One region of the Paenibacillus sp. IHBB 3054 genome, then DNA from elsewhere that is predicted to be linked to it. Evidence: riboswitches for the same ligand, from Rfam matches in the RefSeq annotation. Region 1 holds a riboswitch; each other region holds the start of a gene.
The links. A riboswitch is a leader RNA that binds a small molecule or an ion and turns the genes downstream of it on or off. The one in region 1 is predicted to bind cyclic di-GMP.

Region 1 (7,707 bases):
GCATCGGAGTCGCCCGTATAGAACATCGGGCCTTCAACCGGCACGTCATTGCGGTGAGTACTTAAGGACAACGTACCGGAAGCAAAGGTGTTGCCGGTGTTTTGGGCGGAGCTGGTGAACAAGGCATACGTGCCTCCACCAATGGCGGCGCAGAGCAGCACCACGGAGGAAAATGCGGCAATCAGCATTTTTTTCTTTTTCATCATTGAAGTAAGCTCTCCTTATTAAAAAAGGGGGGCAGCCCCCTTTTTATTTGATTTTTAGTTATAGATCCGTTCGTTATAGTGCTTAGTTATTTTTAGTCTGCTCTGCATCTACTTTAATGGAGGCTGTACCCGACTTGCCTTGGTAGCTGTTGTCAGCTGCTTTCGGGAACTCAGCTTTGACATAAATCGTCTCCGATCCGCCCACAGCAAGCACACGGTCGGCAACGGTAAGCGGTACCGTTCCAGCCGCATCAGAATATGCGGTAATGACCAGCGGGGTTGCTCCGCCGCCGAGGTCACCGCCTACAGCCAGCGAGAGATCATAACGCAGCTCAAGTGTTCCTTTGTTGCTAACTACTACTGGCTGGATTTCAGAATCTCCCGGAGCCCAATTTGTGATGTTGAAATATTTCTGCTGAGCTTCATCCTTCTTATCCAGTTCAATCTTGAGCGTGCCAGCAGCAAACGTATTGCCTGTATTCTGTGCGGAACTCGTAAAGATAGCGAAGGATCCCCCGGCAATTAATGTTGCCCCCAGTGCTGTAGTCGCCATTGCCATTGCCATTGTTTTTTTGAGATTTGCCATTGTTATTTATCTCCTCCTGGATCTCCATGAATGGAGTATGTTATGAATTATTTATTGAATCTTCCCTAACCACGTTAGGAGAAGCATCAACCGTTCGTAACAGGCGGGGATTCTCCGGGCGCAAGCTGCACCTCTACAGGATCCTCCATGCGCATGATCGATTTGAAGATTGTAATAAGGGAAGAGATGACGAGGAAAATCCCCGGAATAACCATTACGACAATAATCCCGGCGGTCGATTTTACCCAGTTCATGAAATACCCCAGAAACGGAACGGTAAAGTCCGCATACTGTGCAACAACATTACTCGAAGGAATAGGATCTGCATCCTGCGCATCGTTATTGTCGCCTTTGGTGATATACTGGGTGTTTTCTCCCGAGCCGAGCACGCTGACAATGCGGTGGGTAATCAGGCTGTTTGATCCATCCAGAGCTTTGTAAGTGATTACATCTCCTGGTTTAAAAGATCCCTGACTCTGTTCACTCACCAGTTTGACGGCAATGACAGCCCCCGTCTGGATTCCAGGCTCCATGGAGCCGGAGAGCACCGTTAGAATTTCCTTGCCCAGAATCTTGGGCGTTCCGCCATTCATCCGGCTAGTGATTGCAGATACCAGCGTAAGTAGAAAAATGAGAATTAATGCATACATCAATAGGTTACGAGTCCATTTAAGTATCACTGGAGAGCACCGCCTTGTTTAGAATACGCCTTGCTTTTCGCCTATTTTTACCGTTATGCTGTCAGGATTCGCGTCCGGGGCAGGGGCTTCAGGCTCAGCAGTCTTATCAGGCTTTGCTTGCTCCTCAGCTTCGAGCTTCGCTTTCTCCTCAGCTTCGAGTTTCGCCTTCTCCTCAGCTTCGAGCTTCGCTTTCTCCTCAGCTTCGAGCTTCGCCTTCTCCTCGGCTTCGAGTTTCGCCTTCTCCTCGGCTTCGAGCTTCGCTTTCTCCTCAGCTTCGAGCTTCGTCTTCTTCTCAGCCTCGAGTTTCGCTTTCTCCTCGGCTTCGAGCTTCGCCTTTTTCTCAGCTTCGAGCTTCGCCTTTTCTTCCGCTTCGAGCTTCGCCTTCTTTTCAGCCTCTTTCAGTCCTTGGATCACGTCAGCGGCCTCCGTATGCATCAACGAGGTTTCGTCCGCATAACTCCTAGCCTGTTCGGCCGCGGTCGATGCCTGATGATAGGCAGCCTGCACATAAGCGTCCACTCTTCTGATGGAGCTTAGCTTTCTAACCATCTCCTGAAATTCGCCCAGTGTTAGATTGGCTTGGCTGAGCAATTGTTCGAATACCGGGATATCGTTATTTTGTGCGGCTGTTAATTGATTAAAATCGACCTCATATGGAGAAAGTCTCTGGTTCACTTCATTGACTTGCTGCTCCAGCTCTAATTGCGAGCGTGTTAGATAGCCTTGAAGCTCAGCTAAAAAAGCAGCCGCGCCGGCCGCAGCCTCACGCGTTTGTGCAGCAGCCTCTTGAATACCTCCAATACGTCCCTCTGCGGTCTCCGAGTCCGTATTCTTATCCGTTATCTCCGCTAGCACCTCTCTCGCCGCTTCACGCTGCCAGGCAGCAAGCTTCATCGCTTCGCTGGCTTGGTTGGCAATATGATCGACCGTGCTTGGAAACACAAATGCTGTGGTGATATTGGAGGATTCGGTTGCTGCGACGTTAGTCAGCAATGCATACGTGGGCGTTGTAATTTGGCCGATGCCATAAGCCGAAATCACTACGATCCCTGCAATTTGGGGAAGCGTATACCGACGGATGTTTCTATTCCGGGAAGAACGTGAAAGCCTCACAGGAGCCTCTCCTTTAGCTGCTTGCAATTTCCTGCAAACAAGGTAATCTATTAACACCCAGCCTTTATGACGAACGTTATTTGTTCGTTATTAAGAACTATGACGTAAGTATATGCCATTACTCCTACAAATCAAAAATCTCATTTTGTTGCAATATTCTTAATAAAGAACGATTTATAGTTGATATTCTGCTTTTAGCTTCATTTCCCTCAGCTTATCGTACTTTTTAACGAACGTTTTCGCATGAAAAATCTAAATGATACCGCAGAGGGAACAAAAATAATGGGGATTTGGAGTGGAAACGACATAAAAGGGGGATCATTCATACTGGAACTGATTCTATAGTGCTTTGTCCGTCTTCCGGTTATTTGTTATACTGTAACAAAAAGTACGGAGGGGCGTTTTTATCGTGCCAGATAATATGGGAAGTCGCATCCACCATCTCCGTCTGGAAAAAGGCTTGTCTCTTTCGGAGCTTGCGGATAAGGCTGATGTGGCGAAATCATACTTAAGCAATGTGGAAAGAAATATACAATCTAACCCCTCTATTCAATTTATTGAAAAAATCGCTGACGCACTTCAGGTGTCCATTCATGCGCTGCTTTACGGCGAGCCTTCCGATGTGCAGGAGTCACCTCTGGATGGAGAATGGTCCCGGCTCGTACTGGAAGCTATGGCTTCGGGTATAAGCAAGCGGGAATTCAAAGAGTTCTTGGACTATCAAAAATGGCGGCTGGAGCAGAAGGATTCCTGATTCATGCGGGTTCCTTCTACTGCCGGTCATACAGAAAGGGCACAGCGGAGAGATCCGCTGTGCCCTTTCTGTATGTACAAAAACTTTTAACAACCAACCGCTACATTGCCTGCAAAGTCTTCTCATTAAAAAATTGGCGGATTTCATCCACTTTGATGCCCGCCTGCTTAGCCGACATCAGCAAATAGACCCATTCTAAATCCAGATCAACTGTCTGCAGTTCTCCGTTGTTCCCCTGGTTGGACTTATCCAAGAAATCTCCTCCTAAGATTACGCGTCCCCAGGCAGTCCGGCCGTCGTAGTATTTCTACATTAGACCCGAGACTTTGTGCCCCTGTCTTTCGGCAGGTTTACCCTTTACTGGATCCTTTACATGAAAGGATCTGGCTAGAAATTCATGAAACCGTTATCCGCCATAACATTATACAATATCTTACACGAAAAGTGTGTCGATTTATGGGAATATTGTATAATTAGAAACGGAAAATAATTGATTATTTTGCCAACTACTTGTACGAATTACTCGAGAATCCTAAAAAATTGTAGAACAAGCCTCTTTATCTATGTATGTATATATGAAAAGTGAAAACAACATTTTTATTTCGTTCATTTCAATCACACCGCCGCATCATTTTCATATAGTTAAGAAACCAAACTTATAATAGTTCTGTATGAATTAGGCACTGAATCATACCGTTTTGCGAACGGATTCAACCAAAGTATGAATTGATTACCCGCCTTGAAAGTTGCACAATAAGATGAGGAATGAAACCGCAAACATCGAAGCTCCACAAGGGCGCCGGCGAAATTTTGGCGCGCATGGAGTTCATCCGTTAGGAGGATGTATTCATGGCAGTCAAAGATCCCTATAACGAAACTGTGTGGAGCAAGTATTACGGACCCAATCTGGGTTACATCCAAGAGAAATATGAGCAATTTGTAAAAGATCCAACTTTAGTAGAGCATAATTACCGCGATCTCTTCACCCTTTCCGGCCCCCCTCCATTGGCTCCCGATGCCGAACAGGCACCGCTGCCTGTGGTTTCAGGAGATACTGAGTGGCTTAGAAAGGCCGTAAGGGCATCCAAGCTGATCGCCAATATCCGTATACATGGCCATATGGCCGCCAATATCGACCCGCTGGACCGGGGAAACAATCCGATGGCGAAATATTTGGAGTACGAAACCTATGATCTGACCCGCGAGGATTTAATGGCTATGCCCGCCTCGCTGATCTGGGAGAATGCCCCGAGTGACGTTCATACGGCCTGGGATGCCGTTCACCGGATGCGCCAGGCCTACACGCAGACCATTGCCTATGAATTCGGGCATGTGCGTGACGAGCAGGAGCTGCGCTGGCTGAACAGCCAGGCGGAATCTACCAGCTCTCCCGCGCCTCTAAACAACACAGAGCGCAAAGAATTGCTGAAAAGGCTGATTCAGGTAGAGCAGTTCGAAACTTTCCTTCATAAAACCTTTGTCGGCCAGAAACGCTTCAGCCTGGAAGGCAATGACGCCTTGGTGCCAATGCTGGATGAAATCGTGCGTGCTGCTGCTCATGACGGTGCCGAACATATCCTGATGGGTATGGCGCATCGCGGACGGCTTAACGTCCTGGCTCATATCCTGGGCAAACCTTATGATATTATTTTCTCGGAATTCCATCATTCGCCGAACAAGGAGCTGTTCCCTTCCGAAGGCTCCATGGGCATCAACTACGGCTGGACCGGCGATGTGAAATATCATCTCGGCGCTGACCGCGCCGTCCGTGAAGGGGAAACCGTCCGTACACGGATCACACTGGCCAACAATCCGAGCCACTTGGAATTCGTCAATCCGGTGGTTGAGGGCTTCACGCGTGCGGCCCAGGAAGACCGCAGCACTCCGGGTCTGCCTAAGCTAAATACGAATAAAGCCATGGCTGTGCTGATGCATGGCGATGCTGCCTTCCCGGGTGAAGGCATCGTGGCCGAAACCCTTAATATCGGCAAGCTTAAAGGTTATCAGAACGGCGGTACGGTGCATATTATCGTCAATAACCGGATCGGATTCACGACGGAAAGTGAGGATTCCCGTTCTACCCACTATGCCAGTGACTTGGCTAAGGGCTATGAAATTCCGATTGTGCATGTCAATGCCGATGATCCGGAGGCTTGCATTGCCGCCGTCCGTCTGGCCAGCGCCTACCGCAATCTGTTCAAGAAGGATTTCGTAATCGACTTGATCGGCTACCGCCGCCATGGACATAATGAAATGGATGATCCGGAAACGACACAGCCGATTGTTTATGGTAAAGTGCGCAATCATCCTACTGTATACAAAGTGTACGCGGAACGGCTGCAGGAGGAGAGAGTTATCACGGCAGAAGACGTTACGGTAATGAACGCCGAAGCTGAAGGCGTACTGCAGCAAGCCTTTGATAAGATGAAGGAAGGCAAGCATAAAAACGCGGAGGCCAAAACCTCAGTTGCACTGGACAGCGCACGTATGCCGCAGCGTCCTACAGCGGTTCCGCTTGACAACCTGCAGGAAATTAACCGGGAGCTGCTGTCGGTGCCGGACGGCTTCCAGGTCTATCCGAAGCTGGAGCGGATTCTGCAGCGCCGCAAAGACGCTTTGAATGATGGAGAACGTGTGGACTGGGCACTCGCAGAAGCCCTCGCCTTCGCTACGATTCTGAAGGATGGCACACCGATTCGCCTCAGCGGCCAAGACTCCCAGCGTGGCACCTTCGCGCACCGCCATCTGGTGCTGCATGACAGTGACACAGGGGCACTTTTCTCTCCGCTGCATCAGCTTAAGGACTCCAGCGCCTCCTTCGGGGTGTATAACAGTCCGCTGTCGGAAGCGTCAGTGCTCGGGTACGAATACGGCTATAACGTGTTTGCCCCGGAAACCTTTGTCATCTGGGAAGCGCAGTATGGTGATTTCGCCAACGCCGGACAGGTCATTATCGACCAGTTCATTGCTGCCGGACGCGCCAAATGGACCCAACGCAGCAACCTGGCGATTCTGCTGCCGCACGGCTACGAAGGCCAGGGGCCAGAGCATTCCAGCGGAAGGCTGGAACGGTTCTTGCAGCTGTCGGCTGAAGAGAACTGGACTGTAGCCAATCTGACCTGTGCGTCGCAGTATTTCCATCTTCTCCGCCGCCAAGCTGGCCTTTGCGGCAAATCGGATGCCCGCCCGCTGGTGGTCATGGCTCCGAAAAGCCTGATCCGCAACACACGCAGCACTTCCCCGGGAGCCGAGCTGGCTTCGGGAAGCTTCCAGCCGGTCCTGCCGGACCCGCTTCTGGGCAGCAAGCCCGGCGAGGTTAAACGGCTGGTTGTCTGCAGTGGGAAGGTCGCTATCGACCTGCAGACCGAGCTGGAGTCAGCCAAGGGGCAGGATTGGTCCTGGCTGCACATTCTGCGGCTGGAGCAGCTCTATCCGTTCCCGGAACGGGAACTGGCCGCTCATCTGAGCACCTTCCGCTCCCTGCAGGAAATCATCTGGGTACAAGAAGAACCTAAGAATATGGGCGGCTGGAGTTATGCCGAACCACGGCTGCGCGCCATCGCCCCGCAGAATGTCAAAGTGCAGTATATCGGCCGTCCGGAACGTTCCAGCCCGGCCAGCGGTTACGCTGATGTGCATAGCTTTGAACAGCGGCGTATAGTTACGGAAGCCCTGAAACTAAATTCGCAAGTACAAGCGGCTGTACCGTCCTCCTGAAAGGGGACGGTGTCACGATAACGTTAACTATTATATTTGGGGAGGTAAGGGCCTGTGTCCGAAATTAAAGTACCCGATCTGGGCGAATCCATTTCCGAAGGAACGATCTACAAATGGCTGGTTAAAGAGGGCGATACTGTCGGCCAGGGGGATGTGCTTGCTGAGCTTGAAACCGACAAGGTCAATCTTGAAATCAGCGCGGAGGAGGACGGCGTCATCTCCTCCATCCTGCGCCAGGCCGGCGAGAATGTAGCCGTTGGCGAGGCTATCGGCGTGATCGGCAGCGCAGACGCTGCTGCCGGAAGTGCGCCGCAGGCCGCTGCGGGCGGCAAGCCCGAGGCGGCACTTGCTACAGGCAGCGTTGCACCTGCCGCTGCCGCACCTGTGGCAGCGTCTTCGGACGCTGCCGTTCCTGCCGCCGCACCCGAAGGTGCGACGGGCAATGCGGCCCTGGCTTCGCCGGGGGCGCGCAAGCTCGCGCGGGAGCGGGGCATCGACCTCGGCGAGGTCAGTGCCCGCGACCCTATCGGCCGGATTGGCCAGGCCGATGTGAAGGACCATGGCGCAGCCGGCCCAAGGGCCGCTGCGCCCGTGTCTCCGGCGCCGCAGGGCAAGCCGGAGCCTGCCAAAGCTGCGGCGGGCAAAGCGCCG
Region 2 (7,707 bases), on a different contig from region 1:
GATAACAATCAGGAAGACGGCAACTGTAGAGCCCATGCCCCAGTCCTGAGTGACCAGAAAATGCTGCTCAATGGCGGTGCCCAGCGTAATGACCCGGTTGCCGGCGATAAGGCGGGTAATCATAAACAGCGACAGCGCCGGAATAAATACCGCCATGCAGCCGGAGCGCACGCCGGAGATGGTCAGCGGGAAAATGACCCGCCGGAACGTCGTCCACCCGGAGGCACCCAGATCGCGGGCCGCATCTACAAGGGACAGGTTCAGCTCGTCCAGAGCGCTGAAGATCGGCAGGATCATGAACGGGATAAAGATATATACCGAGACAAAGACAAAGCTGAAACCCGTAAAGAGGATTTGCTGCTCTCCAATGCCCAGCAGGTCAAAGACATTGTTGATCGGCCCGAAGGTCCCAAAGATACCGATAAAGGCATACGTCTTCAGCAGCAGATTAATCCATGTCGGCAGGATAATCAGCAGCAGCCACAGCTGCTTATGCTTCGTCCGGGTCAGCAGATACGCCGCCGGATAAGCCACCAGCAGCGAGAACAGCGTAATCAGGATCGCGTACCAGAAGGAGTTGAGCATCATTTTCATATATACCGGTGTAAAGAAGTTCACGTAGTTGTCCAGTGTAAGATGCCCGTCCAGATCAAACAGGGAGTAGTAGACAACCAGCAGCACCGGCGCTATGACGAACAGGGCGATCCATAAGTAATAAGGGATGAGGAAATACGAGCGGCCCTTACTCTTCATGGCTCTCCACCTCGGCGTAAGCTTCCAGACGTCTGTCGAATTCTTCCTCCGTTTCCCCGAAACGCATAACATGAATCGCTTCCGGATCGAAATACAGCCCGATCTCGCTGCCGACCTCCGCCTTGCGCGTGGAATGAACCAGCCATTCGTGGCCGGACCCGTCGTAGCAGCTGATCTCGTAATGTACGCCGCGGAACAGCTGGGAATCCACGCGGACGCGCAGTTTGCCTTGTTCAACGGCAGCAATCTCCAGATCCTCCGGACGGATCACGATCTCCACCGCTTCATTCGGCTTCAGCCCCGCATCCACACATTCAAAGCGGTGGCCGTTAAATTCAACGATATAATCCTCAATCATCACACCGGGCACAATGTTCGACTCGCCGATGAAATCAGCCACGAAGCGGTTGATCGGCTCATCATAAATATCGTTAGGCGTTCCGCTCTGCTCAATGCGTCCGCCGTTCATGACAAAAATCCAGTCGGACATGGCCAGCGCTTCCTCCTGGTCATGGGTAACGAAGATAAAGGTGATGCCCAGCCGCTGCTGCATTTCCCGCAGAATGTACTGCATTTCCGTGCGCAGCTTCAGATCAAGTGCCGAAAGAGGCTCGTCGAGCAGCAGCACCTGCGGTTCATTGACGATGGCCCGGGCAATCGCTACACGCTGCCTCTGTCCGCCGGACATTTCATTAATGGCCCGCTGATCGTAGCCTACAAGGTTGACGAAGCGCAGCGCTTCCTGCACCTTTTGCGTGATGACCTCTTTCTTAAGCTTCTTGATCCGCAGTCCAAAGGCCACATTCTCAAATACGTTCAGGTGCGGAAACAAGGCATAGTCCTGAAATACCGTATTGACCTGCCGTTCGTTGGCGGGAATGTGGTTGATGATTTTGCCGTTCAAATAAATGGAACCTTCCGTTGGTTCAGCAAACCCGGCGATCAGACGCAGGATTGTCGTCTTTCCGCAGCCCGAGGGTCCCAGCAGTGTATAGAATTTGCCGCGTTCGATCTCGAAGCTGACTCCTTTTAACACGGCTTCTTCATCGTCGTATTGTTTGGTAACCTGGTCAAAAGAAATAATAGTGCCTTCCAGGGTAGTTATGGCTAACGACCTCCCTTACCTTATGTAGTACAACCTATTTTACCCGCTTCTCGCAGGGAACAATCTAAAGTGGCATGCTCAGCGCTGATAAGCGACAATTCCTCCCTTCCTTCGACACACTTCAATATATATAGCATATAGGATTAATGCAATATATGCGATAGCTTACAATGTTAACTGCAGTGCAGAAACTTAACAAGTTCGTAAAAACTGTACCCGTTATTGTTGTTTTTGAGTGCTATAATGAAAATTGCTGAAAACCTAAAAATGTTCTCTTATTGATGTGAAAGAAGATGACTAACATGAACGAGGGGTTGCAGGACCGCCTTGAAAAATTCGGATTATCTCTATATATGATACGCGTTACGATTGCTGCTTCACTCTCCTGGCTTGCGGTTCACAGCCTGCACGGCGACAGTTATTTATACTTTGCACCGCTTGCCGCAATTCTTATCACCCAAGGAAGCGTCAAGGCTTCGCTGGAAAAAGGGATTTACCGTCTGATGGGCGTTGTGCTCGGTGGAATTGTCAGCCTGCTCGTGGGCCATTTCTTCGACGTGGGGGCACTGTCTATTCTGCTGATGCTGCTGATCGGCATCGGTGTGGCCACCGCCTGCCGGATTAACATTCAAGCCGTTTCCCAGGTCGGTGTGACCTCCGTGCTGGCATTGACCTTTTATCAGGACCCTTATATCGTGTGGAGAGTCGCGGAGACCTTAATCGGCGTGCTGATTGCCTTAATAATAAATATGATTATCGTTCCCCCCGGGGGGTTCGTCAAGGTTAAACGCCTGGCACTGGAAGGGACCCTGCTGCTGGCCGATGCCTTGACCGGACTCGCCGCAGAGAGCAGCAGTTCTAAGCAGGCTCCGGAGAGGCTGGTGCGTTCCGGACAACTGCTGGCGAAGAGCGACAAGCAGCAGAAAGAGCTGCACTATACGTTATCCCATTATCAATGCCGCAGCGGATTGCGGTCATTGACACAGGCAACCTCGCATCTGCAAAAGGTTCACCGCTACGTCAAGGAGATCGCCGAGGAGATTTCCCTCCTGCCTGCACATTATGCCGCAGCTGACTGGATGACAGAGGTCGTAACGGCAACCGCAGACTGCATCGCCCTGTATGGAACCAAGACTTTGTCCGATGCCGAATGCACCCGTTCGCTTCCCGAAGCGCTGCGCCGCGCCCGGGATCTGCAGTTCGCCTGGTTCTCCGAGCTGCAGGGTCAATGCTCATTGACAGCAGTCCGTGATCTCGGAGCCGTCTTCTCCCATCTTAACCGGGTGCTGGAGGAAATTGAACGGGCCGATTATGCAGCCACAGTTATACCGGCACCAGTCTCCGTCCGGGCCGGAAGCGCACGCGCCGTGCACCTTGTCAAAAGAGGGCTCTCCCACAAGCTATAAGCTTGGGAGCGTCCTTTTTTTCGCAAAAACGACTCTGTCCTTTGAGAAAAGGCAGGGTCGTTTTTGCTTGTAATATCGTTTGGACTTTAACCCGCTTCCCTTTTAAAGGGATACCGGAGGGATTGTTATTATTAAGTTGAAAATTTAATACTAAAGTACTAGAATTAAGCTTGTTTGTAGAATTATTTTGGCAACCACTCCAGTATTGAACATTCCCTGTCGATTTGAGTCGATTAAATGACCTCATGCTGAATGTATATCATTGATCTATTTTTTTAAAGGCAAACTTCCCGAAAGGGCAGGACGCAAAGCGATGGGCCTAAGAATGTGAGACTATCCATTCATGGTCGCCAGGCTGCCAATTGAGATGTGACTTGGGTACCGGTAGGTGAAGGCAACCTATCATAGTCCATGATGCTCTTTTCTGTACAGATGCCATTGATTATACGAAGAAGCGAGGTTAGAGTAATGCCACAGCATATCATCGAGAAATTCGGGCATGTATTTCATACCACAACGCCAATCGGGAACCCCGATCTTCCGGCTCTGCCCTCTGTGCAGGCTAAGCCGCTCCGTGGGGGAGATGAGGATAAGAACGGACGTATTATCGTACAGAACAACCAAATATTCATTACTCCTCCTCTGCCCGGCGGCAAACCCGCTGTCATTTCCTCCGTTCACCCTGTGGTGTTGAATATTAACCGGAAGACGGTGACAGATCCTACGGAAGTAACCCCCACAGACCGTATCACCTGGGAGATTTGCGAGAAGCCGCAGTATCAGATCACCGTATCCGAAGATAAACTGAAGGTCTACTTCACGCTCTACCGTGCAGAAAAGTACGCCTGGAAGCTCGCCAGCTCCCCGGCTGCAGCAGATGTCACAGTCCGGGCGCAACCGAATTGCGGCCTGCTGCTGTCCACCCTTACGGTGGACCAGATTATCGCCGGCTTCAAGAAAAGCTCCATTATGCGCGATCTCAACATTCCGGCTCTTTATGCAGAGCTGAACAACCCTACCTATCTCCCGGTCTGCATCGCAGAGGGTAAAGCCCCTATTCCCGGCAAGAATGCCCGGCTGGAGCTGTTATTTGCTGAGGACAGGGAATATGAATTCATTCGGACTGCCGATCCTGCAGATTTCCTGAACCATCCAAGGGTTCCTTTTGTCCAGGAGGGAGAGGTCATTGCCCGTAAGCTGCCTGCGGAAGAGGGAGTGCCCGGCATCGACGTGTATGGCGGAATTATTCCCTCCCCGCCGCCGCAAGACATTCAGCTGGTCACCAAAGAATGTACAACCCTGCTGGCGGACGGCGGGATCGCTTCCCTCCGCCAGGGAAGGCCCCGCTTAACGGGATGCGGTCTGAACCGCAAGGTTTTTGATTTCCCCCAGACATATCTTGTTCCCGGGGATATGAACCCCGAAGCCGCCAAAATGATGTTCCCGGGTGATGTGGTCGCCACCAATGATATCGGAAACCAGACCATCCTTGAAGCGTTGGGGAATGTATACATATACGGCGACGTTACACATGCAACAATCACAGCTACAGGCAGCATTTTTGTCCAGGGCAAGGTTGTCGGCAGCCAATTGTACTCCGGGCACTATGGAGCCAGACATAACCGCCTCTGCATGTACTCCGCTCTCTTGATGGAGGAAGTGACCAGTCTGAGAGAAGCGTCGCAGCAGTTGGCGAATACCGTCCAATCACGCCAGCAAACCGTAAAATACGGTCTGGTGGTTATGCTGCTGCTGGAAAGCAAATATGACCATCTCCCCGGCCTGATCAGTGATCTCCAGGATGTTATTGCCGGGATGAATCCCGATTATCCTATCGACACCGGGCAATTAAGACATATGCTGGAGGTATTCCTGCACCCGGGGCAGTTCACCGATTTCTTCACGGATGCTGTTCTTAGCACGTTTCTGAGGCTGTTGCAGGATTTGCATGACGCCATATCCGGGATGCAGGAGGAGAATACACGGATCGACATCGCCTCGTCACAGCATAGCATTATTAAATCCGGCGGAGATCTCCATGTTCATAAGGAGGGTAGTCTGCACAGCCAGCTGTTCTCTTCCGGCAATGTCCGTTTCGTAATGAAGGAAGCGGTGTGCACGGACTCCACAATCGAGGCGGCAGGCTCCATCAGCGCACAGACTGTAGGGAAGCAGTCCTCCGAGAAATCGGTGCTTACCGCCGGCAAAAATATTACAGTCCGCAAAATCTGCAACAGCGAAGTGACGATTGGAGAATATACCGCCAAGATTGACGGGACAGATGAAGAACTTGTCTTCACCGCCCAAAGCCTGCGGTTAAGAAATCAGGCGCAGTAGCTTTCCTCTGCCCCAAAATATCTGATCTAGCTGCTAATACCCAGCCTAATCAAGATTCATACTGAGGTCTGTCCAGCTCAAAAGTCCGGCCAATTGCTGCATAGGATGCGCCGGCCAGACGGCTGACCGGCTTCAGCTTGCCGACATCAATTCGGCCGTTATGAATCAGCTCATCCTCTACATGAAAACCTAGCACTTCGCCGATAACCATATCGCAATGTCCGAGCTCCACAAGCTGCACCAGCCGGCATTCCATCGCAATCTTACATTCCTGTACACGCGGGACCTTGACGGCTTGTCCGGGTACCGCCGTCAGCCCGGCCAGCTCAAGTTCGCTGATTCCGCCGGGTGCATTGATTGAGGTATGGTTGACTGCAGTGATATTGTCCTCATCGACGATATGGACCACAAATTCCTTATTCGCGGCTATATTGCGCGGCGTATGCTTCATTTCTCCGCCTGCTTTGCGGACACAGGAGAACATGACCATAGGCGGATCATCATTTACAATATTAAAAAAGCTGAACGGGGCGGCATTCACGATCCCCGCTTCATCCACCGAGGTTACAAAGGCAATCGGCCTGGGCACAATGCTGCCGATCAGCAGCTTATAATTATCATGTGCCGTTTGTCCATCCGTCTGAATATACATGATTATCCCCCTGTCTTAACTTGTCAGCCGCCGTGCGGCCCGGCCTATCTTAACATTCACCAGAATAATGCTGCATACGATCAGCAGCATACCCACTACCAGATTCAGCGTAATCCGCTCATTTAATAATACTACACTTGACCCGATTGAGATCAGCGGAATCAGGAAGGTGAATGAACCGACCTTGCTGGCCTCTCCTTCATTGATCAGCTTGAAATAAACCATCCACCCCAGCGCAATGACGAACACCGAAATGAACAATGTGTTCACGATAAAGGTGCTGTTCCACGTAATATCAGACCAGCTCTCCACAGCCGAACCGGCAGCCAGCAAAATGACGCCCCCGATCATGATCTGCATTGCCGTCATCCACAGCATATCTACCCGCACCGCATTTCGTTTCGTATACACCGTCGCCAAGGCCCAGCTTAGCGCGCTGGCCAGGGCAAGCCCTACGCCCAAGGCGGAGATGCTTCCGGTAAATCCGCCAATGCTGAGCGCAGCTACCCCGAGAAAACCAAGCAGCAAGCCGAACATCTTCATTCCGTACATACGCTCTCCCAGCCAGATCCAGGCAAAGATGCCGAGCAGCACAGGCTGCAGAAAGACGATGGCCGAGAACAGCCCTGAGGGCATATACTGCAGGCCGATCGTCTGGAACCCGTAATAGAAAACGATGCTGAGAAAGGCCGAAGTCAGATAGACCGGCCATAGCTTGCTGAAATGAAGGGCCTTCCGCTTAGGAAGCGCAGCAACAATGAGGATCACCCCGGCAATAACCGTACGGATTCCGGCAAACAACAAGGGCGGAGCGTAGGCTAGAGCAATCTTGGACAGCGGCCAATTGATCCCCCAGACAATAACCAGAAATATAAGCAAAGCAATGTTTTTCTTCCGCTGCTGCATCTCATCACCCCTTGTTCTATTTTCATTCCAAATGATACAATAAGCACAGTCATAATTGAAATGAATTATATTCATGAGGGGCATACCAGATTCGATATGAACAACAATCAAATTCGCCTATTCGTCAAAATTGCCGAGAGCGGCAGCTTCACCAAAGCCGGGCTGGCACTGAACATGACCCAACCTGCAGTCAGCCGGGCCATCTCCGCGCTAGAGTCTGAGCTTGCAGTGAAGCTGCTGCTGCGCGACCGGCGCAGTGGGCTGATGCTCACTGATATCGGTAAGCGTGTTCTGATTATTTTCCGGGAAATTCTAAATGGGTTTGACAAGGTTGAGCAGGAAATCTCCGCTGAGAAGGGCCTGGAGAAGGGACTCATCCGCATTGGGGCCTTTCCGGTGGCGTCTGCTTATTTTGTCCCCAAAATCATCCGTTCCATTACCGAGAAATATCCCGAGATTGAGATTGTTCTCTATGAAGGCTCGGTTGCCGAGGTCAAGGAATGGCTGGAGACCCGTTTTATTGATGTCGGCTTCATTATTCCGCCGCA
Region 3 (7,707 bases), on a different contig from region 1:
GAGGATGAAGAGGTTACTGGCCTGATGTCGAAATGCCGGGCGTTTATTTTTCCGGGAGAAGAAGATTTCGGAATTACGCCCCTGGAGGCGAATGCTGCAGGAAGACCGGTCATTGCTTATCAGGCCGGAGGGGCGCTGGATACCATAATCCCTTATGTCAATGGCGTATTCTTTCAGAATCAGGAAGTGGATGATCTGCTGAAGGCTATCCACGAAGTGGAGTCCTATGCGTGGGACATCAGCAAGATTATGGGGCATGCGCATAAATTCGATGAACAGACGTTTATGGTTCAGTTCAAGCAGTATGTGGAACAGGCCTACGTTAATTTTCTTAAAGGAGGATGATTATATGAAGCTGGCAGTAATCGGTACCGGCTATGTCGGTCTTGTATCTGGCGTATGTTTTACACTTAACGGGAATCATGTCATCTGCGTCGATAAGGATGAGGAGAAAATCAATAAATTGAACCGGATGGAATCCCCCATCTATGAGCCGGGTATTGAGGCGCTGATCGAAATGAATCTCCGTGAGGGCAGATTATCCTTTTCGGCAGATCTGCAGGAATCGGTGCGCCTTTCTGATATCGTCATCCTCGCTGTAGGAACGCCTTCCCTGCCGGGCGGCGAAGCAGATTTAACGTATATCGAGGGAGCAGCCACAGAAATTGCGCAAGCGATGGAAGGCTATAAAATCATCATGACCAAGTCGACCGTACCGGTTGGCACAAATGAGAAAATCCGCAATCTTATTGCTTCCCACACGAATCATCCCTTCGATATCGTCTCCGCTCCCGAATTCCTGCGTGAAGGCTCGGCGATCCGCGATACGCTTCATCCTGACCGGATTGTGATTGGTCTGGATAATCCGCTTTTGGAGCCAACGATGCGCCAGCTTCATCAAGGCTTCACTGAAAATATCTTCGTAACAGATATCCGTAGTGCGGAAATGATTAAATATGCATCGAACGCTTTCCTGGCAACCAAAATCTCCTTTATCAACGAAATTGCCAACATTTGTGAAAAAGTGGGAGCTGATGTAACCGAAGTGGCGGAAGGCATGGGGATGGACCGGAGAATCGGCTCAAGCTTCCTGCAGGCCGGAATCGGTTATGGAGGCTCCTGTTTCCCGAAAGATACCAATGCGCTGATCCAGATCGCCGGCAACGTGGACTATGAGTTCAAGCTGCTGAAATCGGTGGTTGAGGTGAATAAAGGGCAACGGTTTATGATTATTTCCAAACTTCATGAGTCGCTCGGCAGCCTGCGCGGCGCGGTTATCGGAATTTGGGGGTTGGCCTTCAAGCCGAACACCGATGATGTACGCGAGGCTCCTGCCCGGGAAATCGTCGAAGCGCTGGTAGCGGAGGGAGCTACAGTGAAGCTCTATGATCCTATTGCCGCCGATAACTTCAAAATGCAATACGATCATCCGCAGCTCCGCTGGTGCGGCCTGCCGGAAGAAGCGGCAGAAGGCAGCGATGCCGTATGCCTGCTGACCGACTGGAGCCAGTTCAAGGATATCGACCTGCATCGCTTGGCGGGCAGTATGCGCCGCCAGGTTCTGATCGACGGCCGCAACGTCTACTCCAAGGAGCAGATCGAAGGCACCGGCCTGGAGTACCATTCCGTCGGACGCCCGCAAATGGGCGGACTGAGCGGGTATTCGGCCAGTGTGGCTGGCGCGATCTAAGCCTTAAGCTTGCTCTGCTAAGTTCCCAGCTCTGTAAAGCACTTCGCTCTTACCTGCCGCCAACCAGGCGGCAATGCCGGATCTTTAGCAGAGAGCTTCGCCTGCGGGTGAAGCAAGCGAAAGGTGTGATGCTTTCAGAACGCTTGGCCCGGCAAGAGTTCTTAACCGGTAAGCTGTTATGGAATGGAACGGAGAGGAATTTTGGAACTGTAGGAGCGAATGCGTCCGCCTTTGTCTGCGGATTTCCACCGCGAACAGCGGTATAAATCATGAAATCTGCAGACAACAGCGGCCGAAAGTCCAAACATTCCTTGCAGTGACTCTAATAACAGCCCAAGCTGTTAGAATTCTTGCGCAGCCTGCAGTGCTGCCCGAAGCAGTCTGTCTTTTGCATTAGCCGAACTGCAGCTCACAATAACAATCCGATATTTTCGCGTCACACATAATGAGGAGGGTTCCATATGAAACTGGTACTTCTATCAGGCGGTTCAGGAAAACGTCTCTGGCCATTGTCCAACGATTCACGTTCGAAGCAATTTCTGAAGGTACTTGAGAGCCCGACGGGTGAACCAGAATCCATGGTGCAACGGGTATGGCGGCAGCTGGAGGAAGCTAATATGTCGGGTTCGGCTTATCTGGCTACCGGCCGCAGTCAGGTGGAAATGATTCAAAGCCAGCTTGGCAGCGAGGTACCTATCATCGTTGAGCCGGAACGCCGCGATACGTTTCCGGCGATTGCCCTGACAGCAGCCTACCTGTATTCCATGGAAGGCGTTTCGCCAAGCGAGACCGTGGCCATCCTGCCGGTCGATCCTTATGTGGAAGCCGCCTTCTTCGATACAGTAGTGCAGCTTGAGCAAACGATGCAGGAGAGCGGAGCGAACCTGGCGCTGATGGGTGTAGTACCCGAGCATGCTTCAGAAAAATACGGATATATCATTCCTACCAGCGCAGAGGCGGGAGCAAGCGGTTATCTGCAGGTAAGCCACTTCCAGGAGAAACCTGACCGTGAGCAGGCCGAGGAACTGATCAGCCGGAATGCCCTCTGGAACTGCGGCGTGTTCGCGTTCCGCTTGGGCTATCTGCTTGATATTCTGCAGCGCAAGGGATTGCCGCTGAACTATGAGGAACTGCAGAAGCAGTACAAACTGCTTGCTTCCATCAGCTTTGACTATGAAGTGGTGGAAAAAGAGGAGAAAATCGTAGTTCAGCCTTATGCCGGATTCTGGAAGGATCTGGGCACCTGGAACACGCTGACCGAAGAAATGAACAGCAACCATGTGGGCAAAGGGTTCGTGACGGCCGATTCCGAAGGCACATGCCTGATTAATGAGCTGGATATTCCGATTACGGTGATCGGCGCGAAGGATCTGATTATCGCTGCCAGCCCGGACGGGATTTTGGTTACCCATAAAGCGGAGAGTCCGAGAATCAAGGAAGTGCTGAAGTCTTTTGAACAAAGACCGATGTACGAAGAACGCCGCTGGGGCCATTACAAAGTCATTGATTATGTGAAATACGATGAGGGAAATGAAGTGCTGACCAAACGGATTTTTATCGAAGAGGGTAAAAATATCAGTTACCAGCTGCACCATAAGCGCAGTGAAATCTGGACATTTGTCAGCGGTGAAGCAAGCATTGTGATTAATGAGAAGATGCATAATGTGAAGGCAGGAGATGTGGTGCGTATACCGGAAGGCACCAAACATGCGATCCTTGCGCTGACGGATGTAGAGTTTATCGAGGTACAGACCGGTTCGGAACTGGTAGAAGAGGATAACATCCGCATCACCTTGGATTGGGAAGATATAGCTTTGCAACAGTTTATCTCTTAGGCCTAAATAATCTATTTAACCAATTGTTGCAAATCTAAAACAGGCATTTAGAACCATTTATTAGTTTATTTTTATTAATGCTCTAAATAAAAACTTCATAGGGACGATACTTACGGTAAGAGGGATAAATCCTTCCAAAACGACAAAGGCAAACCTAATCGAAAGATAGGGACGCAAAGCCATAGGGCCTTCGCAAGAGTGGCAGCCTGGCTACCGAAAGGAAGATAATTTTGAAAACTTACCGTAAGTCTCGTCTGCTGTCCACCTTGCTGTCTCTTGCCATATTGTTCACCGCAGTGCCTTTAGGATTAGGGCTGTCGCCTTCATCCGCAGAAGCCTCATCAAGCACAGGAGTGCCGGTTAATCCGGACGCTTCAGCCGAAGCTGTCAAGCTGCTTAGTAACCTCTATTCCATTACCGGAAAAGGGATTATCACTGGACAGCACGATTATTTGGAGAGCCCGGATGAATTCAGCAACAAGTTGAAGGGAACAAGCGGAGAACATGCTGCTCTTCACGGATATGAGCTTGGCGTAATTAGCGGCCAGTCGGAGAGTACGGCTGCTTCGCAGCGCAAGAATGTGGTGAACAGCGCGATCAACTGGTACAAGAACGGCGGCATTGTCACAATGACCTTTCATCAGAATCTGCCCGGGACGGCTTACCTCTGGTCCAATGTGCAGAAGCCGCTCACCCAAGCGGAATTTAACAGGTATGTAACGCCGGGCACGACAGAATACGCCAGCCTGATCACGGATCTGGATAAAGTGGCGGTGTCGCTCAAAAGCTTGCGGGATGCGGGAGTTCCTGTACTTTGGAGACCTTATCATGAAATGAACGGCAACTGGTTCTGGTGGGGGAAGAAAAGTAATTTTGCTGAACTGTGGAATATTATGTATGACCGTTTCGTGAACGTTCATCAATTAAACAATCTGTTGTGGGTATGGAACCCCAATGCACCGAATGCCTGGTCCGATCCTTATGCGCTGACCTATCCGGGAGCAAGCAAAGTGGATGTTCTTGCAGCAGATATATATGATAACGACTATATGAATAAGTATTATGATAGTTTGCTTAGTCTGGCTGCCGGTAAACCGATAGGTATTGGTGAGAACGGTGAGATGCCCAGCACGGCCAAACTGAAGCTCTCCCAGAAAAATTTCGTTTTCATGATGAACTGGGGAAAAATGCTCTATGAGAAAAACAGCACAACTACGATTAAGAGTTTCATGAGCGATAGCTATACACTGACCCGGGATAAATATAAGAGTTGGAGTGCACCAGCCGCTGCGCCGACGGCAACACCGACACCAACACCAACGGCAACTCCAACGCCGAAGCCGACGGCAACACCGACAGCAACGCCAACGGCAACACCGACACCAACGCCAACAGCAACGTCGAAGCCGACGGCAATGCCAACGCCTGACTCTAATGATTCAGTGGAAGCGCCTGTGGTGAGCGGACTTAAGGGAGAGTACTTCAAAAATATGACGCTTTCCGGTACGCCCGCCTTGGTGCGCAACGATGCATTGCTTAACATTAACTGGCGCCAGGGTTCGCCGGATCCTTCAATCGGTGTAGATTCCTTCTCCGTCCGCTGGACCGGTCAAATCAAGCCAACGTATAGTGAGACTTATCAGATTTCCACCACTTCGGATGACGGTATCCGCGTTTATATTAACGGTAAAGCTGTCATTGACAGCTGGATGAAACAGAGCGGAGCCGAGCGTACCGGAAGCATCGCTTTAACAGGCGGTCAGTTGTACGACATCAAGGTCGAGTATTACGAGAATGCCGGCGATGCGAATATCCGCTTAATGTGGCAAAGTCAAAGCCAAGTCAAAGGGACGGTTCCGGCCAGCGCATTGTTTGTGAATGCCGGGGCAGCTGCTGCCAGCCTGGAGGACAGTACACCCAGCCTGGTTGCAAAACCGGCTTTAGCGGCGACAGCAGCACCAGCCGCAACGGCAACAGCAACGCCGACACCTGCGTCGGCGCCAACGGTAACACCGACGCTTGCACCAACACCGGTGCCAACAGCAGCACCAACGCCAACACCGGTGACAACGGCAACACCGACGTCGGCGCCAACACCAACACCAACAGCAGCACCAACGCCAACACCAGCACCAATACCGGTGCCAACACCGACAGCAGCACCTGCTGAGAATGGGCTAAAGGCAGAATATTTCAATAATATGCTGCTGTCAGGCACTCCGGCACTTGTACGTAACGACGCCATTCTTGATTTCAATTGGCGTCTAGGCACTCCGGATGCTGCAATCGGCATCGATTTCTTCTCCGTACGCTGGAGCGGCAAGATTAAGCCGCTCTACAGTGAAATGTACACAATCTATACTACTTCAGATGACGGCATCCGCGTTTGGGTCAATGACAGTCTTGTGATTGACAGCTGGATGAAACAGAGTGGAACCGAACGCATGGGAAGCATCAGCCTGAATGCCGGGCAGCTATATGATATTAAAGTGGAGTATTACGAGAATCAAGGGGATGCCAGAGCGCGTCTAATGTGGGATAGCCCAAGCCAAGTAAAGGGTACTGTTCCTGCGAGCGCCCTGTTTCTTCCTTCCGCTTCCTAAGCAGAGCGACTGGTTAGCTTCTGTATTCACCGGCGGGTGCTGGTTAAGACGTTACAATTATAATTCCTAAAGTCCACTCTTAGTGGCCCTGCTTATCAGCAGGGCTACTAAGCTATAGCCCCCATTTGGCCTCGGGATGTATGAACCTGCATAGGGAACTCATCCTGTGTGCCGTGGCGGCATTTCGCTGGAGAAAGGAGATTACGATTTGAACACTTACCGCAAGTACCGCCTGTTTAATACGATTTTACCTCTTATATTAATATTTTCCCTGCTGCCCTGGTCAGAAGCGAGGAGTCTTCCGGTTCCCCGGACGATAGTTACACCTGCTGCTGCCATCACTCCCATCAATCCCTCAGCTTCGGAGGAGGCTGCCGATCTGCTCAGCTATCTGGTTGATCTTGGAGGCAAGGGAATGATATCCGGCCAGCATGACTATTTGGAGACCCCGGATGAATTCAACAATAAGCTGAAGCATGCAAGCGGACAATATGCCGTATTGCATGGTTATGAGCTGGGAGCGATTAACAACCAGCCGGAGGGCACCATCGTGAAGCAGCGCCAGAATGTCGTGAAGAGTGCGATCAAATGGCACCAGGGCGGCGGAATTGTGGCGATGACCTTCCATCAGAATTTGCCGGGCACCTCCCCGGAATGGGCTAATGTGCATATGAGCCTGAGCCAAGAGGATTTTGATGCTTATGTTACGCCGGGCACCCCGCAGTATAAGAACCTGATCGCTGAGCTTGATGAGGTAGCCGAATATTTGGGAGACCTGCGCGATGCGGGAGTGCCTGTGTTATGGCGCCCTTATCATGAGATGAACGGCAACTGGTTCTGGTGGGGGCAGAAGGACAACTTCACCGAACTTTGGGACATTATGTATAACCGTCTGGTGAATGTTCACAAGCTGGATAACCTCCTGTGGGTATGGAATCCGAATGCGCCTAATGAGTGGTCGGATGGCTATGAGCCATATTATCCGGGTGCCGGGAAGGTTGACGTTCTGGCGGCGGATATTTATAACAATGACTATAGACAGTCTTATTATGAGAAGCTGCTGAAGCTGGCCGACGGCAAGCCGATCGGGATCGGTGAAAGCGGAGAACTGCCAGACCCGCTCATATTGTCCCGAACGCAGAGTAAATGGGTATATACCATGACATGGGGAAAAATGCTGACCGAGAAAAATAACCTCGAGCAGATTAAGAGCTTTATGAGCGATGATTATACCGTGTCGCGGGATGATTATAAATTAACGCTGGTCGGTAAAAACAATAACCCGGCCCCGGTATCCCGAACCGGATTGACGGGAGAATATTTCAATAATATGGAGCTGTCGGGCAAAGCCGTCCTGGTCCGCAACGACAATAAGATCGACTTCAACTGGCATGGAGATTCACCGTCTTCAGGAATTGGCAAGGATGCTTTCTCGGTGCGCTGGAGCGGCAAAATCAAGCCGGTTTACAATGAGAAATATAATTTCATAGCCTCCTCGGATGATGGGATACGTGTATGGATCGACGGCAAACTGATCATCGACAGCTGGAAGAAGCAAAGCGGTGTCAGCCGTGAGGGA
Region 4 (7,707 bases), 110 kb from region 1:
GAGGTTGATTAATCCGGTGTGAATCATCCAGAAGGTCATTAGCGCCGCCGGCAAGGATAACCCGAGAAGATGCGGGCCTAGAATCCGCTGTACTGCATTTCTGGGCATTCGATGGGTGTAGAGATAAGCTTCTTCCAGCATGGCCAGCGTAGGCCGCCGTTCTTTCATTGCAGTCCGTATCGGTTTGAGTTGATTCATGAACACACTGACTTCCGTGATTGCCATAATTGAAAAAGAGAGCAGCAATACGATTAGCAGGCGGGAATACTCCACCGCACTTATCTGCAGAGAAGAGAGCAGCAACAGGCTTCCCACCGCAAGTACGGCAATCACGGAGCCAAAAAAATAATTTCTGATCTGCTTCTTCAAAAACACCCCGTATATATTCATCTGTTCCCCCATTTCCAGCCTTACCCTGCTGCTTATGTTCCACTTGCATTACTATATATTCCGTGGTATAATAAAGTAATATTTGTTTTCGTGTATATACATCCCCATCAAGAAGATGTCGGCCGATTGGTACTTTCTATTTATTATCGGCATTTTGGACACAAAATCTTACGTTTTCTTGCATGACTCTTCCTTTTTATGAGACTAAATTCGAACATAGCATTCCGATTCACACTGGCGCGGCCACGGAGCCGCAAGGACAAAAGAGAGGTAGGGCTTTTGTCGTTTTGGAAGGATTATTCTCGCCATACGGCTGCTGGAAATAACAGGGAATTACGACACCCGTTTCGCTCACAAACGGCGGGGGATTAAATATACGAGAAGATATGGACGTGCCGTTCCCCGTTGCAAGGAACGCCGCCATATGTGGAACATATAAGCGCCCGATATCCGCAGCTTGCGGATATCGGGCGCGTCTACTTTCTAGGGGTTTATCCGGAACTAATGTACATAACGGGCAACAAACTGGCTTATTTTGCCGATGTATCCCGCCTTATCCGTATCATACGCAAGTCCATGCCCCGCGCCATGCACTACGAATTTCTCTTTTGGGCTGTTACATACCTCATACAACTCATTCATCACGTGGAAAGGCACGAAAAAAAATTGTCTGCATCGCCATGGATAAACAAAATCGGCACCTTTGCCTTGCGTACCTGCTTCAGCGCCGATGCTTCACTGAAGAAATACCCAGCCTTCAGCCGGGCAAAGAAAGGGCTTTAGATCCTGTAAAATATCCAAATAATCGACATATTTTTACTATCCTTGTGATATACTAGAAATGGTAAACGTTTACAAAAGTCATTTTGTAATTGCAGAATCAGGGATTGATGAGTCACAACTTTTGGATTTTGTAAATTCAATTAAATAAGTTTAAGTTTTTATTGACTCTAAGGAGGGCATATGATTAAAAAAAGCAAAAAAATAGCATTCTTTTTTTTAGTACTTACACTGACTTCAATTTTAGGATGTTCCTCATCTGGAGATGCTGATCTCGCGAAAGCTAATGAAAAAGTTAAGAAGCTTAGTCCTCTCACCGAAATACCCAAAATTGATGGTTTGGATATAAAGGAAATAGTTGTTAAAAGGGGATTAGAAACCGATAAACTCCCTCAAAATACAGTTATAATAACTTACACCGACAATAAGGGTGAAAAAGAGAAAGAAGAAGCTTATGATAAAAGTATTGAGTTGCTTTATGGTCCATATGAGGGCGACAAAGTATTTACACTTTCTGTAAGCGACATTGAAGTAGAATTCGCTAATAACATGAACACAAAAACTGTAAATGGTCTCGACCTTCTCTATACAGAAATTAATGATTCATTATTAATATATGCTCGTCATAATGGGCTCTCGTACACTTATGAAGCTCAAATAACAAATAAATACGCCAAAGACAAACAGTTCGAATTATTCTCAAAAGCAATCACTTACAATGAAACTGATTAGAACATCTTTTTATCAATATGCTTCCCTCATTCTTAAAAGTATCATCTTTCTATCGTAAAGTACAAAGCGATAGAGAGATGATACTTTAATGATCATGTGATACATTGCGCAATACATTAACAGGTACATAACTAATACACTCGATCGACTCAGGGAATAAACACACCCGAACGTAGGCGCGTCTACTTTCCCGGGGTTATTGGACTACTTCACGTACCGGTTAACAAACTCACTTACCTTGCTGATATATCCCGCCTTATCCGTGTCATACGCAAGTCCATGCCCCGCGCCATGCACTACGAACTTATCCTTGGGGCTGCGGCATGCCTGGTACACTTTGTCCATCATGGCATAGGGTACGAACTTATCGGCATCGCCATGGATGAACAGGATCGGCACCCGTGCCTTACGCACCTGCTTCAGCGCTGATGCCTCACCGAAGAAATAGCCTGCTTTCAGCCGGGTAATCAGACTGGCAATCTGCACGAAGGGAAAGCTTGGCAGATGATACATCCGCCAGAGCTGATAAGAGAGCTGTGCTTTGACCGAACTATACCCGCAGTCGGCAACAACCGCCTTCACCTGCGGCGGAAGCTCTTCACCTGCGGTCATCATCACCGTTGCTCCGCCCATAGACACCCCATGCAGCACAATCTGCGCCTGCGGCCCATTCTCTTCAATGATGTATTCGATCCACTTTACATAATCCCGGCGTTCGGGCCAGCCAAATCCTATGTAATTGCCCGTGCTTTCACCATGTCCCCTGGCATCGGGAATCAGCACATTATAGCCCAGGTTTTCATAATAAATCTTGGCGTAGGCCCCCATATCCTTGGCTTTGCCGGAATAGCCGTGGGCAACGATTGCTGTACGTCCGGCTGCCCGCTCTGACGGCAGATAATAACCCCGCAGCTTCAGTCCATCCTCTGAGCTCATGTCGACATTCCGGAAGCTCTGCCGGGCGATCCACTCCGCCCCTTCTCCCCAGGATGCCCCGGCCACCGGCGGATCTACCTTCAGCGCGGGTGATTTCGCCAAAAACTCCTTAGGCGCCCGATGGATCGCCACTCCATAGAAAAAGAAACCCGCATAGGTCAATCCTCCGGCAATGAATATAATAATCGCCAGTATAATTACACTCCACATGAATATTCTCACCTTTCCTTCTCGTAGCTGTGGGATACTCCAGTCACAATCATGCGGGCTCCGCAATGATTTCTGCATAGTATAACATGGTAGCCTCGCCTGCGAGAAATGTACATATAACAGATGGATTGAAATCTAAACCATTGTTGTATAATAACCCTCAAAACGTAAGAAACACCCTATAAAAAGGCCGCTTCCGGGATTTTCTCTCCCGTAAGCGGCCTGAATTATGTTTAGAACATGGCGTCTGGACTGCTATTGGCCCGAGTGTGATTCAATGAAAGCCTCAGCGTTTTCGTCTGCTGGTTCTTGCCGTTCTGCTCAGCAGCAGACCTACTCCGGCAATAGCGAGACCGGTAATATAATAAGGTGCCGGGCTGGCTTCACCCGTTTGCGGCAGACTCTCGGCTGGATCCACAGTCCCCAGCGGAATTTCTTCATCAAGAATAATTTCTTCATCCGGTACCGAAGCAGGTACTGGGACAGTCGCTGGAGTAGTCTCCGGCGTTGGCTGCACAGACGAAGGTTTGGTCACAGGGCCCAAAGGCAGCGGATCCTCATCAATCGTAATCTCCTGATCGTCATTCGTACCAATCACCGTTGGTGTCGGAGATGGCGTCGGGTCTACCGTTGGTGCTACACTCGTCGGTGCTGGCGTTGGGTCTACCGTTGGCGCTACACTCGTCGGTGCTGGCGTCGGGTCTACCGTTGGCGCTACACTAGTCGGCGCTGGCGTTGGGTCTACCGTTGGCGTTACGCTTGTCGGCACTGGCGTCGGGTCTACCGTTGGCGCTACACTCGTCGGCGCTGGCGTTGGATCTACCGTTGGCACCGGTGTTGGTGTCGGTACCGGCGTTGGCGTTGGTGTCGGTACCGGCGTTGGTATTGGTGTCGGCGTCGGTGTTGGTATTGGTGTCGGTGTTGGCACCGGTGTTGGCGTTGGTATTGGTGTCGGCGTCGGCGTCGGTGTTGGTATTGGTGTCGGTGTTGGCTCCGGCGTTGGCGTTGGTGTCGGTGTTGGCTCCGGCGTTGGCACCGGTGTTGGCGTTGGTGTCGGTGTCGGCTCCGGTGTTGGTGTCGGCGTTGGTGTCGGCGTCGGCGTCGGCGTCGGTGTAGCCGTTGGTGTTGGTGTCGGTGTCGGCGTTGACGTTGGTGTCGGTACCGGCGTTGGTATTGGTGTTGGCGTCGCCGTCGGCGTTGGTGTTGGTGTCACTGTCGGTGTCGGTGTCGGTGTCGGTGTTGGCGTCGCCGTCGGCGTCACTGTCGGTGCCGCCGTTGGTGTCGGTGTCGGTGTCGGTGTTGGCGTCGCCGTTGGTGTTGGCGTCGGTGTCGGTGTCGGTGTCGGTGTCGGCGTTGGTGTCGGTGTTGGTGTTGGCGTCGCCGTCGGTGTTGGTGTTGGCGTCGCCGTCGGCGTTGGTGTTGGCGTCGCGGTCGGCGTTGGTGTTGGTGTCGGTGTTGGCGTTGGCGTCGGTGTCGGTGTCGGTGTCGGTGTTGGCGTCGGTGTCGGTGTTGGCGTCGGTGTCGGTGTCGGTGTCGGTGTTGGCGTCGGTGTTGGCGTCGGTGTTGGCCCGACTGGCGGCACCGTTCCCTCAAAGGTATGATGATGCATCTGAATATAACCGCTGAATCCTTTTGCAATAAGGGTACCATGCAGCTCAGCTCGGCTGAATGCCACAAAGGCATGAGGCGCTAACATGGTGCCTTCAATGGTTGTGTTGCCATTTGCTACAGAAGAAGCTTCGTAGAAGTTGAACAGCACATTGTGAGGTTTGCCGTTCCACATTTGAAAATCCGGAATGACGACCTTATTCCCGCTTACATTGATAATTACCGTGGCATTTCCTGCAATGTTGAACTGGAGACCGTTGGTAACCGCCAAATCCGCAGCAGTCAAATGAATGACATTAAAGGAATCCGGAGCGTTAATCGTCATTTTCCCTCCATCTCTGACAAAGGGCTGTGTTTGTTTCAGAGCAGCGAGTTCACTCGAACGCTGAATCAAAAATTGCTCCTCAGCTTGAAAGTCGATCGGATGACCCTGCCGCGTGCCTCCCTTAAGATCGGCTCCTGAACTTTTCATGCTGCCTCCATATACAGAGGTGCCATAAACTGTTCCATTTGAAAAGTCGATGTCTTTGCCGGCGATAAGCACATCTCCACCTACAGCATCCTTGGATACGCCATATCCTTGAAGAGTAATGTTCCCTGCAGCAGCAAGCCGTCCGTGGATCTGGTCATTGCTTTGCGCGAAATCTCCAAAGATAAAGGCGTTGAAATTCCCGGCGACTCCCAGCACCGGTGTTGGGGTGTACGGCATGCTTGCCGCCGCCTCTGCATTGATCCCCGGATGAAGCATATTGCCGATGGTTAAAATCCCCGTCAGAATCAAGGCTAATAATTTGTTCTTCAACAATGATATGTACCTCCTATGTAACTATTCTATGAATGCACAGATTGGCCCATAACAACAAAAAGACCGCCAAGAAGGGTTAGCTTCATGGCGGCCGGACGATCATGGCACCTTTAGAGTGCTGTAGATTCCTGACTTTGCGTCCCGCTCTTTCGAACGGTTTGCGATTATACATGAGAAGTTGGTAACAGTTGTTTTCTATGTAGTCTATGACTTTTGTTACTTTCGGACTAGGATTAGTCTATCTCTTCACCCTCTCGTTTGTCAATCTATTCCTTATTTTTTCGATAGATTCTCTGCAAAAATCCTCAATCCCGCTTCACCTAAGGGTTTCGTTGTATTCACCGATCACATAAAACAAATTTTCAATATTAAAAATTAGTATATTCGAACCACTTTTCAACCCATGGCGAAACGGCAAAAAAACTGTCGCCAGCACTTGGCAGCAGTTTTTGGTCATTTTCAATTTACACAAGTCAGCGGGCAACAGCCGGACTCAGAATTTGTATATTTTATAACAGCTGAACCCAGCCGATCATGGACATCCATATTGGAACACTTAAAAACAACCCGAACAGCAACCCGCGGCGGAGACTTCCCTCATAATTCATCACAATTCTCCTTTTTAATGAACTTTATTTTTCAATATTTATTATTTCAATTTTAATATAAAATAATTCTTATAATTATTTTGTGAATTATGTCACATTGTTTAGTTGTTTAGAAATTCCATTGATTAATTTTTGAATAATCGGTTAAAATACGAATATACGTTCTTATTAGAGGTGATTGAATTTATGCATAGAGCGGAGAGTAACGATAATACACTGGTCAAATCCTATATATTGCTTCCGCTGATTTTATCAGCCTTTGAACGGGATTCAGCCATTATGTCGACACAACTGCGGACCCCCGCTCCATACATGGATGTTCTCCGTACTGCTGCGAATGCAGCCACTGCCGATCTGAGGGATGTGCGCGCCGAAATGAGGAAACGCGGAGTTAAGGTCTATGAACAGCAGCGGCTCCAGGTCGGCATCGAGGCCAAATTTATATGCCGGGGATATCATGAACGGATGCTGCTGCTGGATGACGTCATCGCTGCACAGGCCGCTATCCATATGCGCAAATACCTGGGACTCGATATCTCCGGCTACCACAGCTATGAGGAACAGTACAAAATCAAATCCGGCCCTCAAGCAAGCCTGTAGCCTTTGGTGCGTTGAAGAATAAAAAACAGGCCTTGCCATGGGAGTCGGCAAGACCTGTAAAGTACCCGCTATAAATTACATTAAAACCTTCCAATAGCCCAATGTGCCGAAAATAACGACCAGCGCCACGGGATATAGAATTCTCCGGCTTACCTTATCCTTAAACGTAAGAAATAAACATAACATGCAAAGCCACGCAATAAGAAGACTGCCCATTTCCTATGCATACGCTCCTTCCTGAGCCCATTCATACCTGTATTCCACCGAACCGCCGGTACCGTCATAACATTTTCCGTCTATCCAATTAGACTTGCCGATCTGAAATTCCATAAGCGCTTCACCGCTTTCTTTGCGGAACAGGATGCTCCCAGAAGCCCAGTCGGCCCTTAGCCGGAATGTTGTCCTCCAGCGGAGTGACCCCCGTCAATTCCCAGGCAAACCGGCCCTCCCTATAATCTCCAAAGATATATTCGCTGCCGTAGGGCCAGCCTTCTTCAGCCATACCAGCTGTAACTTCATAACAGTTTATCAGCGATCCTGTCGCTATAATCGCTCCGGCAGGCAAATTGTCCGCTGTAAGACCATGACGGGCGAGCACCGATTGGAAAGGCTCCCGTAAGCATACTTCCTTATCAATCTTCAAACCGGCATGAATGGCGATTTCACCCCGGTAAGCCGTTCTCCAGGAACGGGTCTCGAATGATTTTTCACCAAGAGCAATGAGCGTGGCCCAAGGCTGCCGTATAGTCAGGCATCGCATAACATCCTGCCCCCTCTCTGCAACAAAGGAAAGGCGCAGCCCACCGGGAATCCGGAAAACCGCGCCGCATATAGTTTTTTTAAGATGCTGGTGAAGGAAATTGCCCCCGGCTTAAGCATTATGAGCGTAACCCACACCTATCTATAAGGTTCAATTAGGTTCTGTATGATCTTTGCGGCGCTTCACTTCTCATTATAAGGTTCAATAAAGTTTTGTAAAGTTTCTCTCGACGGTAGAAGAAACGGCAGATGGCTGGCTGCCTATTCCAAGGTTAAAGC

Region 2: another riboswitch for cyclic di-GMP. It lies ahead of ACQ76X_RS23790 (flagellar assembly protein A); the one in region 1 lies ahead of ACQ76X_RS09865 (anti-repressor SinI family protein).
Region 3: another riboswitch for cyclic di-GMP. It lies ahead of ACQ76X_RS12730 (PA14 domain-containing protein); the one in region 1 lies ahead of ACQ76X_RS09865 (anti-repressor SinI family protein).
Region 4: another riboswitch for cyclic di-GMP. It lies ahead of ACQ76X_RS09375 (collagen-binding domain-containing protein); the one in region 1 lies ahead of ACQ76X_RS09865 (anti-repressor SinI family protein).

What each region holds. Positions count from the first base shown of each region.
Region 1 covers NZ_JBOFBG010000006.1:143,607-151,313, forward strand. The annotation lists gene ACQ76X_RS09840 (TasA family protein) at 1-206, opposite strand, end outside; gene ACQ76X_RS09845 (TasA family protein) at 289-792, opposite strand; gene sipW (signal peptidase I SipW) at 879-1,472, opposite strand; gene ACQ76X_RS09855 (hypothetical protein) at 1,491-2,585, opposite strand; gene ACQ76X_RS09860 (helix-turn-helix domain-containing protein) at 3,007-3,339, shown strand; gene ACQ76X_RS09865 (anti-repressor SinI family protein) at 3,440-3,592, opposite strand; cyclic di-GMP riboswitch class I at 3,620-3,704, opposite strand; gene ACQ76X_RS09870 (2-oxoglutarate dehydrogenase E1 component) at 4,189-7,056, shown strand; gene odhB (2-oxoglutarate dehydrogenase complex dihydrolipoyllysine-residue succinyltransferase) at 7,111-7,707, shown strand, end outside.
Region 2 covers NZ_JBOFBG010000026.1:52,171-59,877, forward strand. The annotation lists gene ACQ76X_RS23775 (ABC transporter permease) at 1-753, opposite strand, end outside; gene ACQ76X_RS23780 (ABC transporter ATP-binding protein) at 743-1,849, opposite strand; gene ACQ76X_RS23785 (FUSC family protein) at 2,161-3,264, shown strand; cyclic di-GMP riboswitch class I at 3,535-3,627, shown strand; gene ACQ76X_RS23790 (flagellar assembly protein A) at 3,733-5,601, shown strand; gene ACQ76X_RS23795 (flavin reductase family protein) at 5,651-6,253, opposite strand; gene ACQ76X_RS23800 (DMT family transporter) at 6,269-7,159, opposite strand; gene ACQ76X_RS23805 (LysR family transcriptional regulator) at 7,256-7,707, shown strand, end outside.
Region 3 covers NZ_JBOFBG010000009.1:45,661-53,367, forward strand. The annotation lists gene ACQ76X_RS12715 (glycosyltransferase) at 1-345, shown strand, start outside; gene ACQ76X_RS12720 (UDP-glucose dehydrogenase family protein) at 350-1,690, shown strand; gene ACQ76X_RS12725 (sugar phosphate nucleotidyltransferase) at 2,152-3,525, shown strand; cyclic di-GMP riboswitch class I at 3,663-3,743, shown strand; gene ACQ76X_RS12730 (PA14 domain-containing protein) at 3,756-6,128, shown strand; gene ACQ76X_RS12735 (glycosyl hydrolase) at 6,337-7,707, shown strand, end outside.
Region 4 covers NZ_JBOFBG010000006.1:33,519-41,225, forward strand. The annotation lists gene ACQ76X_RS09355 (HD domain-containing phosphohydrolase) at 1-390, opposite strand, end outside; gene ACQ76X_RS09360 (hypothetical protein) at 817-1,173, shown strand; gene ACQ76X_RS09365 (hypothetical protein) at 1,354-1,902, shown strand; gene ACQ76X_RS09370 (alpha/beta hydrolase) at 2,107-3,048, opposite strand; gene ACQ76X_RS09375 (collagen-binding domain-containing protein) at 3,335-5,461, opposite strand; cyclic di-GMP riboswitch class I at 5,545-5,634, opposite strand; gene ACQ76X_RS09380 (hypothetical protein) at 6,256-6,669, shown strand; gene ACQ76X_RS09385 (ASCH domain-containing protein) at 7,007-7,429, opposite strand.